2 regions of the Duganella sp. 3397 genome follow, and region 2 is predicted to be linked to the other one. Evidence: predicted binding sites of a transcription regulator. Region 2 holds the regulator's gene; the other holds the start of a gene.

Region 1 (6,825 bases), on a different contig from region 2:
GCCAAGCCGTTGACGATCGCCTCCGGCATGGGCGAAGCGCGGGCCGCAGAGATCAAGCCGGAGACACCGGTCGCGGCCAAGCCAGCCGCGCCCACGCCAGCGCTGAAGGCCGAGGCCGGCGTCGAGGGCGCCAAGGAAGCCGCCAAGGAAGCCGCTGTACCGGCGCCGGAAGCCGCACCAGTACAGCAACGCCGCGTGCTGCCCAAGCTCAAGTACAAAAAGGAAAAGCCGCCGGAGGAGCAATCGAGCAAGCTGCCGCTGATTCTCGGTGCGCTGGCCGCCGCCTTGCTGGCTGGCGCTGGTGTGTGGTTCTACCTGCGCCGCAAGAAGTCGGGCAAGCCGCTCAAGATATGGCAAGGCTTCCGCAAGAAGCCGCGCACGACCGAAGCGGCTGGTGACGAGTTCCGCGAAGTGCCCACGCCCGAGTGGGCCGCCCCGGGACCGGCGGTCCAGCCCTGATTCCATGTAAGAACTTTTTTCGCATAAGTATATAACTTGAAGCTCTGTCAACGCTCTGACGAACTGGGGTATAGTTATCGACGCTTTCGAGCCTCGCCTTCCCATTTTGAAAGAGCCCCATGACTGCAGCCGACCTTCCATCCCAGGACCAACAACAGTACCAAGCGTTCAAGCAACTCGGTCTCAAACTCGATATGTCACGTGGCAAGCCATCGCCCGAGCAGCTCGACCTGTCGAACGCCTTGCTCGAGGCCGTGCACGGCTACAAGGCCGCTGACGGCACCGACGGCCGCAACTACGGCGGCACGGTTGGCCTGCCGGAGGCGCGCGCATTGTTCGGCGAATTGCTGGCCGTGCCGGCCGCGCAGGTGGTGGTCGACAGCAGCGCCAGCCTGTCGCTGATGCACGACGTCATCGTCTATGCCCTGTTGAACGGCACGCCCGGCAACGCGCCGTGGGTGCGCGAGCCGGTGACCTTCCTGTGCCCGGTACCGGGCTACGACCGCCACTTCGCCATCTGCGAAACGCGCGGCATCAAGATGATCAACGTGCCGATGAACGACGATGGTCCGGACATGGACCTGGTGGAAAAACTGGTGGCCGAGGACGCCAGCATCAAGGGCATGTGGTGCGTGCCGAAGTACAGCAACCCGGGCGGCGTGGTGTATCCCGACGCCGTGGTGCAGCGCCTGGCCGCGATGAAAACCGCCGCTCCCGACTTCATCCTGATGTGGGACGACGCCTATCGCTTCCACCACTTGGGGGCGCAAAAGCTGGAGGTGCAAGATATCCTCAAAGCGTGCGCCGCCGCCGGCAACCCGGACCGTGCGTTCGTGTTCGCCTCCTCGTCGAAAGTGACCTGGGCCGGTTCGGGCATCGCCGCGCTGGCGTCGTCGCCGGCCAATATCGCCTGGTGGACCAAGCTTGCCGGCATCCGCAGCATCGGCCCGGACAAGATCAACCAGCTGCGCCACGTGCGCCTGCTGAAAGACCTGCCGACCGTGGAAGCGCTGATGGAACAGCACGCGGCCCTGCTGAAGCCGAAGTTCGACGCGGTACTGGCGCAATTCGAAGAGTACCTGGGCAATGTGCCGGGCGTGAGCTGGACCCGTCCGCAAGGCGGCTACTTCATCGACCTGGTGACGCCGGACGGCGCCGCGAAACGCACGGTGGCGCTGGCCAAGGAAGCGGGCATCACCCTCACGCCAGCCGGCGCGGCCTTCCCGTATGGTAACGATCCGAAAGACCGCCACATCCGCATCGCCCCGAGCTTCCCGTCGCTCGACGAAATCACCCAGGCAGCCCAAGGCATCGCCCTGTCCCTGCGCGTCGCCCTCGCATAAGACTTCGGGGTCAGTGCCGACATTCGGACACGAGCGCATCAATTTGCTGACCAGTGCGGTGCAAATAAGTTCAAAAATGTCCGAATGTCGGCACTGACCCCGAAGTAGGGGTGAAAAAAAAGCGCCGGGTGGGCGCTTTTTTGTTGGGCTGGCTGGTTTTACTGGCGGGCCATGCCGGGGATGGTGTTCATCCAGGGATCGGCCAGGTCGCGGATTTCGCGGTCGTTGGCCAGGATTTGTTTGAGCAGGTCGATCTTGCGCAGGCGTGGTGCGCCTTCCATTGGCGGTACGCCGGTGGCCGTGGCGCGCGCGGCGCTGGCGCAGCGGGCTTCCAGTTTGCCGACGCCATCCCAGTCGCCCATGCGCGCGGCGGCAGCCATCTGGGTGCTCAGGCCGGCAATGTTTTCGTACATCGAGAGGACTTCGGAAGTGTTCATCAGCTCACCAGGATAAGTTGCGAGATTAAGACGGATTACCGCATGTCTTGATTAACGTCCGCTTAAACGGGAACTTGAGGGCAAAATCAAAATAATTTGAAAAAAGATGAAAAAAAAGCTGCCGGACCGAAATCAGGCAGCTTTGGCGGCGAAACAGTGCGAAATATTGTCGCTTACTTCACCAATTCTTCCAGGCCTGCGGACAGTTCGTCCGGTGACGGCATGTCGTCGATCAGGGCGTCGTCTTCCAGGCCCAGTTCTTCGGCCAGCTCGGTCGGGTAGCAGGCGGTGATTTCTTCGGCCGTGAGGCCGGCCTGTTCCACGCGGGCGCGCCAGGCGGCCAGCGACACCACCGCTGCCAGGCGGTTGAGCTCGCCATCCTTGTGCGGCTCGGGGAAGGCCATGATGGTTTCAGCGAAGGTTTCCGGGAATTTCCAGCGGCGGGCCAGTTCGGCGCCGACGTCGGCGAAGGTGTAGCCGAACGAGGCCACTTCGGCGTCCAGGCGGCGCGAGTCCATCGGACCGGCCACTTTATCGAGGGCCATGGCCTTTTCCGGCATGGCCGAGTGGATCACCAGTTGGCCGATCGCGTGCATCATGCCGATGGTGAAGGCGAGGTCGGTGTTTTCGCGGGTTTTCTTGGCGATCCACTTGGCCGAGACCGCCGTGTGCAGGCTGTAGCGCCAGAATTGCTTGAGGTCGAGGCCGGGCACGGTCTTGAAACCGCTCACCAGGCCGGAGCTGATAACGAGCGTACGCACCGTGACGAAACCGAGCATCAGCACCGCATCTTCCACCGTGCCGATGCTGCGCGAGACATGGTAGTAGGCCGAGTTGGCCAATCGCAGCAGCTTGGCGCTCAGCACCGGGTCCGTCGACAGCTTCTTGGCGATCTCCTCGGTGGAGACGCTGGCCTTGTCAAAGCTGCTGATCAGTTCTTCGACGACTTTCGGGGCGGTAGGCAACGCGGTCGGATTCTGGAACAGTGCATCAAGTTTCATCTGGGATCTCCTGGGTGTTCGTCGTTGTTAGCACGTTGCTATGGGTTAACTATATAGCGATTCGCCATCAGAAAGAAGCCTTTTGCACCCGACCGTATCTTTTCTGTCGCCCACGGTTTTACATTCTTGGTGAGTGACCGCACAGAAGCTCGACCATGACCGGCCTATAGTGAAACCCATGCACACAACGTTGTGTGTCCGGTAGCTTCAACATTGACCCAAGGAGTGCATCATGAACGAAGATCAAGTCAAAGGTAAGGCGAAGGAAATCGGCGGCAAAATCCAGGAAGGCGCCGGTAAAGTAGTCGGCTCTTCGGAACAGCAGGCCAAGGGCCTCAACAAGCAAGCCGAAGGCAAGCTGCAAAAGAACGTCGGCGACGCCAAAGAAGCCATTGACGACACCCTCAAGGGCAACCGCAACTAAGCCACGCTTGGGATGCAGGTAAAACAAGGGCCGCAATCGCGGCCCTTTTGACGTCTGTCTACATTACTTGGTGGGTTCCGGCATCAGGTTCTTCTTGAAGAAGGCCTCGATCATGCCATACACGTGGCGCTGCGGCACCTTGCCCGAGATACCGTGCTTGGCGCCCGGGTAGGTCATCAGGTCGAACTGCACGTTGCGCGCCACCAGCGCATCGATCATGCGCGTGGTGTTAGTGAACAGCACGTTGTCGTCGGCCATGCCGTGCACCAGCAGCAGCTTCGATTTCAAGCCATCGACGTGCGAGAACACGCTGCCCGACTTGTAACCGGCCACGTTCAGCTTCGGCGTGCTCATGAAGCGCTCGGTGTAGTGGGTGTCGTACAGCGACCAGTCGGTCACCGGCGCCACCGACACGCCCATGGCGATCTTGTCCGAACCCTGCGACAGCAGGCGCAGGGTCATGAAGCCGCCGTAGCTCCAGCCGAACACGCCGATGCGCTTCGGATCGATAAAGCTCTGCTTGCTCAGCCACTCGATGCCGGTCAGCTGGTCTTCCACTTCGGCGCGGCCCATGTCGAGGTAGATCGGGTCGGTGAACGCGCGCTCGCGGCGGCTCGAACCGCGGTTATCGAGGCGCCACACCACGAAGCCCTGCTGCGCCATGTACTGGTCGAACAGGTTGCCCCACTTGCGCGCGACATGCTGCGCGCCCGGGCCGCCGTAGGTGGACAGAAACACCGGGTACTTTTTGGCCGGATCGAAGCCGGATGGCTTGGTGATCGAGTAGTACATGGTCTGGCCGTCTTTCGACTTGATGGTGCCGTATTCGGGGCGCAGGTGGGCGTCCAGGTATTTCGCGTACGGGTGGCTGGCGTTCAGCTCATTGTGCTCGAGCCAGCTGATCATGGTGCCGTCGGGCCGGCGGATGCTCACCTGGGGCGGCGTGCTTGGATCGGAGTAGGTATCGACGAAGACTTCGCCATTGCCGGCAAAGTTGGAATCGTGCCAGCCGTCGCCTTGGGTGATGCGGGCAGGCTTGTCGGCGCTGGAGCCGTCGAGCCTGAGCGCGTAGGTCTGGCTGTCGGTCACCGCGTCGCGGTTCGACTGCACGAACACGCGACCGGCTTTCTCGTCCACGGCCAGCACGCGGTCCACGCCCCATTCGCCGCTCGAGATCGGATGCAGCAGCTTGCCATTCATATCGTACAGGTACAGGTGCTTGCGGCCCGTGCGTTCCGACGACCACACAAAACCCTTGCCTTTGGCCAGGAAGCGCAGATCGTCGAAGATATCGACCCAGGTTTTCGAGGTTTCGGTGACCAGCACGCGCTGCGCCAGCGTGGCGGCATCGACCGAGATCAGTTCGAGTTTTTTCTGGTCGCGGCTCTGGCGCTGGAACAGCAGCGCTTTGCTGTCGCTGCTCCAGTCGGCGCGCACCAGGTAGATATCCTGTTCGCTGCCAAGGTCCACATTGCGAATCGCGCCGCCGGCAGGCGAGACGATCTTCAGTTGCACGGTGGCGTTCGGGTCGCCGGCGGCCGGGTAGCGCTGGTCGATCACGTCGGTACGGTCGGCATAGATCTCGAAGCGGCGCACCACCGGCACCTGCGCTTCGTCGTAGCGCTTGAAGGCGATGGCCGAGTCGTCCGGCGCCCAGTAGTAGCCGGTGGTCTGGTGCATTTCTTCCTGCGCCACGAACTCGGCCTCGCCGTTGTGGATGGTGCCGGCGCCGTCGCTGGTCAACTGGCGCTCGGCGTTGGTAGTCAAGTCGATCACGAACAGGTTCTGGTCGCGCACGAACGAGAGGTAGCGGCCCTTGGGCGAGATCTTCGGATCGAGCACATTGCCCTTGGCGACCAGGCGCGCGGCGTCGGGTTTGGCGGCGTCGATCAGGTACAGGTTGCCGGCGATCGGCACCAGCAGCTGCTTGCCGTCCGGCGACCAGCTGTAGTTGAGGATGCCCTTGAGGGCGGCGGTGCGGGCGCGTTCGCGGCGCGCTTTTTCGGCGTCGGACAGGTTCTCTTCCGGCACCAGGGTTTTCGAATCGACCAGGCGCTGGGTCGATTTGTTCTTCAGGTTATATTCCCACAGGTCGAGCTGGAACTGGTTGTCGTCGCGGCCCTTGAGGAAGGTGACGCGCGCGCCGTCCGGCGAGACCTTCAGGTTGCGTACGCCAGGGCCGCTGAGCGACGGGTCGGAGTGGATGCGGTCCAGGGTAAGTTTCTCGGCGGTGGCGTGGCCACCGGCAAGCATTGCACACAGCGTGATTGGTGCGAGAATAAAGCGCATGAAGAATGTCTCGGAAATTATGCAATCCGTGACGATACCAGACTGACTCACTGCTGGCGAGGTAGCAATGTTCTGAATAAGACGGTCAATACCGTTGATAGTTTGGTGCGGTTTTGGCGAACCGCACCACCGTGGTGATCAGGCCGGCGCCGTCTTTACACGCGCCAGCGAAAGTCGTTGCAGGGCCCAGCTCAGCAGCACCGCAGCCACCGTCAATCCCACCACCAGGCCGATCCAGAAACCGGACGCCGCCATCGGCTGCGCCGGCGCGAACGGCAGCCATTGCGGCGCCAGGCCCAGCCAGCAGCCGATCGGCAGTGCGAAGCCCCAGAACGCCGTCACCTGGATCACCATCGGCTGGCGCGACACCTTGTAGCCGCGAATCGCGCACGACGCCGCCACCTGGGTGGAATCCGATAACTGGAACAGCGCGGCAAACAGCAGCAGGTGCGCACACAGCTCCTGCACCGCCAGGTCCGACGTGTAGGCGCGGGCGATCTGGTAGCGGAACAGCACGATGAAGATGGCCGAGAGCACGCCGAACGCCAGCGACATCCACACGCCCACCCACGAAATGAAGCGCGCCCGCGCCGGTTCGCCTTCGCCCATCGCCTGGCCCACGCGGGTAATCAGGGCAATGCCAAAGCTGAGCGGCACCATGAACACCAGCGAGGTGAAATTGAGCGCGATCTGGTGCGCCGAAATCGGTATCACGCCGTAGCGCGCCACCAGCAGGCTCACTGCGCCGAACGCGCTGACCTCGGCAAAATAGCTGATGCCGATCGGCACACCGAGGCGCAGCATCGAGGCGATCTCGGGCCAGTGCGGGCCTTCCCAGTGCGAAAACGGATACGTGGCGCGGTAGGCCGGCG
Region 2 (6,825 bases):
CGGTGGAGCTGGTGCCGCTGTCGGCATTGGCCAGGTTGGACGCGGTGACGTTGAGGCGCTGGGCCTGCGCGCTCATGGCCGAGCCCGACACATTGAAGATGCTGAAAAGTGACATGATCGGCTCCCTTAGTTACCGGACTGCAGGGCGTTCATCATGCCCTTGATCTGCGCGTTGATCATGGTGAGGCTCGCTTCGTAGCGCACCGCGTTGTCGGCAAACTGGTTGCGTTCCACGTCCATGTCGACCGTGTTGCCATCGACCGCGCCCTGCACCACGCCACGGTACAGCAGCGGCGTGCCGTCGGCCAGCAGGCCACCGTCAGATGGCGGGTTCGGGAAGTGGCGCGCAGCGGTCGTCTTCATGCTGGCGGCGGCGGTCGGGCTGGCTTTTTCCACGGCCGCCTTCATGGCGCTGGAAAAGTCGATATCACGCGCCTTGTAATTGGGCGTGTCGGCATTGGCGATATTCGAAGCGAGCACGGTCTGGCGCTTTTCGCGCAGGTTCAGGGCCGATTCGTTAAAGCGCATGTAGTCGTCGAGCTTGGAAAGCATGATGGCCTCCGGGTGTATTAACAGGATCGATGATACGGAGTTGCTCTCGTGAACCATCAACCGAGCAGCAGCGGCTTTTCCACCCTATTCCTCGCTTCAAGCGCGGCGTGGTTCTCTATCATGGCAACATTGAATGGAAGGTCTGCGCCATGAACCCACGTCTCGTTACCTTATTGATTACCGCCGCCTTGGCCGCCACCGTCTCACCGGCACAGGCGCAACCAGCGCAGGGCCGCCAGGATGCGGCCGGCATCAAGCGCACCGTCGAAGAGTTCCTCAAGATCCAGAGCGGCGGCCTGCCCGGTCAGGTCACGGTGGCCGTGGGCGCGATCGACCCGCGCCTGAACCTGGCCGCCTGCCCTGCCCCGCAAGCGTTTTTCTCGCCCGGCGCACGCGCCTGGGGCAAGACCACGGTGGGCGTGCGCTGCACGGCGCCCGCCGCCTGGACCCTGTATGTACAAGCGAGCGTGACCGTGATGGGCGACTATGTCGCCAGCGCCGCGCCACTGGTGCAGGGCCAGGAGATCGAAGCGCGCCAGCTGGTCGTGCTGCAGGGCGACCTGACCAGCCTGCCTGCGGGCGTGGCCACCGATGTCAGCCAGGTCATCGGCCGCAGCACCAATGCTTCGTTGCCACCTGGCACTCCCTTGCGACTTGATACCTTGCGCAGCAAGCCGGTGGTGCAGCCGGGCCAGCTGGTCCGGCTGGTGTCTTCGGGCAGCGGTTTTAGCGTCTCGTCCGAGGCCCGCGCCATGAGCGGGGGCGCCGATGGCCAGGTGGTACGGGTAAAAACTGCCTCAGGGCAACAGATCAGCGGCATCGCAAAGCAAGGCGGACTGGTGGAAGTGGCGTTCTGATAAAACGTCACGGATTTTGGTCGCAACGGCGCTAAAGTTTTTCAAGCGCGCGCCGTTATAGACTCAGATCCCGGAGTATCACACTCCACCCAGTGAAGGAAGTGCTGTGAAAATCAACGATACAACTTTAAAGAACCCGCCAGGCTTGCCGGCGGCGAACAGTACGCCCACCTCCACCACCCGCAGCGCGGAGACGGCAGTGCAGTCGTCCACCCCGGCCGCGACCGACAGCGTACGCTTGTCGCCGCAGGGCCAGGCCATGGCAGCGAGTGCCGCCAATGGCGCAGGCGCGGTGTTCGACAGCAAGAAAGTCGAACGCATCAAGCTGGCGATTGCCGATGGGCAGTTCCAGGTCAACTCGGAAAAAGTGGCGGATGGCTTGCTCGATACGGTCAAGGATCTGCTGCACTCAAGACAACGTTAGGATAGACAATGACCACGGTCACCCCGCTCGACAACCTGCGCGAAGAAGCGCACATCATGACCACCTTGCTGGACTTGCTGAAGCAGGAGCAACAGATGCTGGTATCGGCGGAGATCGAAGGCCTGGATGTAGTCACCAGCAAGAAAACCGCGTTGATCACGCAAATGACCTTGCTGTCGGCCCAGCGCCATCGCGCCCTGGGCAAGGCCGGTTTCCCGGCCGAAGAAGCGGGCATGGAGGCGTGGATTGCCGCCAGCGGCGATGCCAGCATCGCCCAGGCCTGGGCCGCCCTGCTCGAGACCACGCGCGAAGCCAAAGAGCTCAACCGTGTGAACGGCATGCTGATCAACAAGCAAATCAATAACACCCAGGGCGCGTTGGCGGCCCTGCGGCCTACGGCCGGCGGTCAGACTTACAGCGCGACCGGCATGTCGAATCCGATTCCACGCAGCCGCGGCTTCCTCGCCGGCTAATCGTTTTTACCCCGCACAGCAAAGCGGGTCGGACCCCGTACGGGGTCCGACCCCAAACGCCAACGCACACGTACAGGGTCACAGTTGCCGGGTTACTGCTGCGGCACCACCTCGGTCGGCAATTCGGTGACCGGATCGGGCAGGCCCGACAAAATCGTTACCGCCACCCGGCGGTTGCGGGCGCGGCCGATGGGGTCGTCGTTGGAGGCGACCGGCACGTTCGAGCCGAAGCCCACTGCCGTCAGGCGGGTCGGCGCCACGCCGTTTTCCACGAACAGGCGCACCACGCTGCTGGCGCGCACTGACGACAATTCCCAGTTCGACGGGAACTGCGCATTGCTGATCGGCAGGTCGTCGGTGTGGCCCTCCACTTGCACGTTGTGGGTATCGTTCTTGAGCAGCACGCCTACCGCGCTCAGCGCTTCCACCGACTCCGGCGTCAGGCGCGCGTCGGCCGGGTCGAACAGCACGCTGGCGTTGATTTCCACGCTCACACCGCGGCTGTTTTGCGTGACCCGCACTTTCCCTTCCTTGACCAGCGGCGCCAGCGTGGACAGTAAATCCTGCGCCAGCCTGGTCATCTCCTGCCGTTCCTGCTTGAGCATCTCGGCGCGGCGTTTCAGGGCGGGATTGGGGATCGGCAGATTGGGCACCTCGGTGTTGGTCACCGGCGCGGCGCCGGCGCCGCCGAAAGCGTCACCGAGGGCATCGGAAAACACCTTGTACTTGCCGATATTGACCGACGAGATGGCGTACATCACGACAAAAAACGCGAACAGCAAGGTGATGAAATCGGCATACGAGATCAGCCAGCGCTCGTGGTTTTCCACTTCCTCGTCGAATTTCTTGCGGGCGCGCCGGTAGTGCATATCAGTGCTCACGCATCAGGGTAGCGATGCGTTCTTCGATCACGCGCGAGTGGTCGCCAGTGGCAATGTCGTAAAACACGGCGGCGGCAATTTCCTGCTGGTGGACGTTCTGGTTGACGATGGCCTTGAGCTTGTTGGCAATCGGATAGAAGAACAGGTTGGCCAGGCCCACGCCGTAAATCGTCGAGACGAACGCGACCGCAATGCCGGCGCCCAGCTTGGTGGGGTCGGTCAGGTTTTCCATCACGTGGATCAGGCCCAGCACGGCGCCCAGGATGCCGATGGTAGGCGCGTAGCCGGCAGCGGACTCCCACACCCGCACGGCCAGGCGCTCCTCGGTTTCGTAGGCAGTGATTTCGGTGTCGAGCAGCTGGCGCAGCTTGTCGGGATTGATGCCGTCGACGATCAGGCGCAAGCCCTTGGTATTGAATTTGTCTTTCGACGCCAGCATGTGGCGCTCGAGCGAGAGCAGGCCGTCGCGGCGCGCGGCCAGGTTCCAGGCGCTGATGTCGCGCGCCAGGGCGGCGCGGGTATCGGGCGGCGGCGCAAACACCATGCGCAGCATTTTCATGCCACGCACAAAGGTGCGCAACTTCGATTGCAGCAGCACGGCGCCGAAGGTGCCCACCACCACGATGGCAAACGCGGCCGGCTGCACCAGTGACGACAGCTTGCCACCTTCCATGGTCTGGCCGATGGCGATGCCGATCAACGCAATGACGACACCGGCTATGCTGGCCCAGTCCATGCCTTCTCCCTCAGATTGGCCCGCAGGCGCGCCACGGCTTGCGTATGCAGTTGCGATACGCGCGATTCCGACACGCCCATGACGGCGCCGATTTCTTTCAAGTTGAGCTCCTCTTCATAATACAGCCCCATCAGGATCTTCTCGCGCTCGGGCAAGGCGTCGATGGCGTTGATCACGGCCTGGCGGAAGTCGGTGTCGAGCAGCGCGCGCAGCGGATCGGATTCTTCATCGGAACAGTAGCGGTCGAGGAAGCTGTCGTTGCCATCGTCGTCGTGAAAATCCTCGTAGTACACCAGCTGGTGGCCGCCGCCGTCGGACAGCATGTCCTGGTAGTCGGACAGCGACAGCTTGAGCGACTTGGCCACTTCCGACTCGGTCGGTGGATGGCCGAGCTTTTGCTGCAGCGTGCTCATGGCCGCTTCGATCTTGCGCATGTTCTGGCGCATCGAGCGCGGCAGCCAGTCGCTGGTGCGCAGCTCGTCGAGCATGGCGCCACGGATGCGCAGCACGGCATAGGTCTCGAACTGCGCGCCATGGGTTTCTTCGTAACGGTTGATGGCGTCGAGCAGCCCGATCATGCCGGCCTGGACCAGATCATCGACCTCTACGCTGGGCGGCAATTTTGCCTTCATGTGATGGGCAAGACGCTTGACCAACGGCATGTGCTGCGTCAGCAAGGTGTTCTTGTCCGCTTTCCCTTTGACCGTGTACATAGCCTATTATTTTACTTTCAAGCGCTAAAGTGATTGCCGCTCCCCGTCTGGAAAGTAGGCGAGCCAGCCAGCGCAAAGCGCCCCGCCAGTTGACGAAAGGCCACCGATGCACCGGCCAGCGGAAACGCATCCACCACCGCGCGCCCCAACCGCGCGGCGCGCTGCAGGTATTCATCGGCCGGCACCGAGCCCATCGAGACCAGGTTGACGGCCAGGTAACGGCTGGCAGCTTGTGCCATATTATCGTAAACCAACTTCGCTTCGGCCTCTGATGCGCCGGTGACAAGAATTCCGAATGGCCGGCGACCGAACTCCTGGTTCAATTGCTTGATCAAACTGTAGGCAGCCTTGATCGAACCGGCGTTGGCCGACACCTGCACCACGATCTCGGAACTGGCCATCACCGGTACGGGGAATGACTCGCCGTCGAATTCCCCATCGACGATCACCATGCCGGTCTGCTTGACCAGCACATCGAAGGCCTTGGCCAGGCGCCGGGTTTCGTCGGGACCGGTGCGCGGCATGCCGCGTGTCATCGACGCCACAGAAAAGCCTTGCGGCGCCTGGTGCAGCACCTGGTTCAGTGCGCATTCCTGGCGCGCCACGTTGAGCAGGCTGGCGCCGCCGTCGAGGCCGAGCCGGCTGGCCACGCCGCGCGCGCTGGCGCAGGCGTCCATCAGCAGCACGTCGTTGCCGGCCCGGGCCAGCGAGGCGCCCAGGTTGACCAGCATGGCGCCCTTGTCGTCTTGCGCGGTGGCGGACAGGAAGGTAACGATGCGGGGCTTGGGCCCCGCCAGCATGCGGCGCAGGCCTTCGGCCTGGTCGAAATCGAAATTAGCCAAGGTGGACCTCGCGCATCGCAGTATGTTGATTGCCCGACATCAGCAATGGCAGTTCATTGTCCAGGTACTGGGTGTTTACCACGTCGCGTTTCAACTTGAACGCGCGGTCGATCAGGTAGGCCGGGTCGGCCAGGTGCAGGTCTTCCGGCACGCGCTGGCCATTCGAGACGTAAAACAGGTTGAGCTTCTGGCGGATCACCACGTCGAGCACGTTGCCGATGGCGGCCGCTTCGTCGAGCTTGGTCATGATGCAGCCGGCCAGGCCGCTGCCCTGGTAGGCGCGCACCACTTCCGACAGGGTTTCCTGGGTGGCCGTGGCGTTCAGGCACAGCAGGCGCTTGACGTCGGCACCGGCGCCTTGCAGCATCGAAACCTGCTCGGTGACCATCTGGTCGCGCTGGCTCACGCCCACGGTATCGATCAGCACCGTGTGCTTGTTGCGCAATTCCTTGAGGGCGATGCGCAGGTCCGCTTCATCCTTGACCGAGTGCACCATCACGCCGAGGATCTTGCCGTAGATGCGCAGTTGTTCGTGGGCGCCGATACGGTAGGCGTCGGTGGTGATCAGGGCCAGCTTTTCGGGGCCGTGGCGCATCACGCAACGCGCAGCCAGCTTGGCGGTGCTGGTGGTCTTGCCCACGCCGGTCGGACCCACCAGTGCGAACACGCCGCCCTGGTCGATCAGCGCATCTTCGTTGGTCATGGCCGACAGGTTGCGCGTCAACACGGTTTTGATCCAGCGCATGCTGTCGGCAGCGTCGCGGCCGGCCGGCAGCTTGTCGATCAGGTAGCGCGACAGGCTGGCAGAGAAACCGGCGGCCAGCATCTCGCGCAGCACGGCGGCTTTTTGCGGCTCGCGCGCCTGGGTGCTGCCCCAGGCGATTTCCGCCAACTGGGTTTGCATCATGCCGCGCATGGCGCGGATTTCGCTCATCATGTCCTGCATTTCCAGCGCCGCGCTCTGCTTGGCGCTGGCGACGGCGGAGGCCACCATGGCGCTGACCTGGGTGGCGTCCAGCTGCGGCGTGCGCGGCTGGGCCGGCATGGCTGGCGCGGCGGCAGATGCAGCAGCGGCAGCGGTCTTGGTGGCGAACGATGATGGCGAGGCGACCACGCGGCGTGCCGGTTGCGGGGTTGCTTGCTGGGCTTGCTGGGCGTGCTGAAATTGCTGAGCTTGCTGTGGGGCTGGCTGCATGCTGCGCGGCGCCGGCTGCATCGGCTGCATGGCCGGTTGCACAGCTTGTGTCTGGCGCGGCGCCAGGCGTGGCGCTTCATCTTTGAAGTGCGGCTCCAGGCGTGCATCGAGGCGCTGGCTGCGCTGGGCGATGGCCGCGTCAAAGTCGAGCG

Evidence for each region. Region 2 encodes FliA, which starts transcription of late flagellar genes. Its sites were predicted from a motif close to CTAAAGTTTNNNNNNNNNNNGCCGNTA; they were not measured.
Region 1: the regulator FliA is predicted to act here: its motif matches at 2,292-2,318, upstream of J2X54_RS22365 (flagellar protein FliT).

The regions. Positions count from the first base shown of each region.
Region 1 covers NZ_JAVDVB010000008.1:16,400-23,224, forward strand. The annotation lists gene J2X54_RS22355 (LPXTG cell wall anchor domain-containing protein) at 1-459, shown strand, start outside; gene J2X54_RS22360 (aminotransferase class I/II-fold pyridoxal phosphate-dependent enzyme) at 579-1,802, shown strand; gene J2X54_RS22365 (flagellar protein FliT) at 1,961-2,239, opposite strand; gene J2X54_RS22370 (HDOD domain-containing protein) at 2,413-3,240, opposite strand; gene J2X54_RS22375 (CsbD family protein) at 3,473-3,664, shown strand; gene J2X54_RS22380 (S9 family peptidase) at 3,728-5,953, opposite strand; gene J2X54_RS22385 (MATE family efflux transporter) at 6,092-6,825, opposite strand, start outside.
Region 2 covers NZ_JAVDVB010000006.1:102,750-109,574, forward strand. The annotation lists gene flgC (flagellar basal body rod protein FlgC) at 1-115, opposite strand, end outside; gene flgB (flagellar basal body rod protein FlgB) at 127-552, opposite strand; gene flgA (flagellar basal body P-ring formation chaperone FlgA) at 702-1,409, shown strand; gene flgM (flagellar biosynthesis anti-sigma factor FlgM) at 1,516-1,833, shown strand; gene J2X54_RS20315 (flagellar protein FlgN) at 1,842-2,306, shown strand; gene motD (flagellar motor protein MotD) at 2,399-3,175, opposite strand; gene J2X54_RS20325 (flagellar motor protein) at 3,177-3,923, opposite strand; gene J2X54_RS20330 (RNA polymerase sigma factor FliA) at 3,905-4,636, opposite strand; gene J2X54_RS20335 (antiactivator of flagellar biosynthesis FleN protein) at 4,654-5,478, opposite strand; gene flhF (flagellar biosynthesis protein FlhF) at 5,471-6,825, opposite strand, start outside.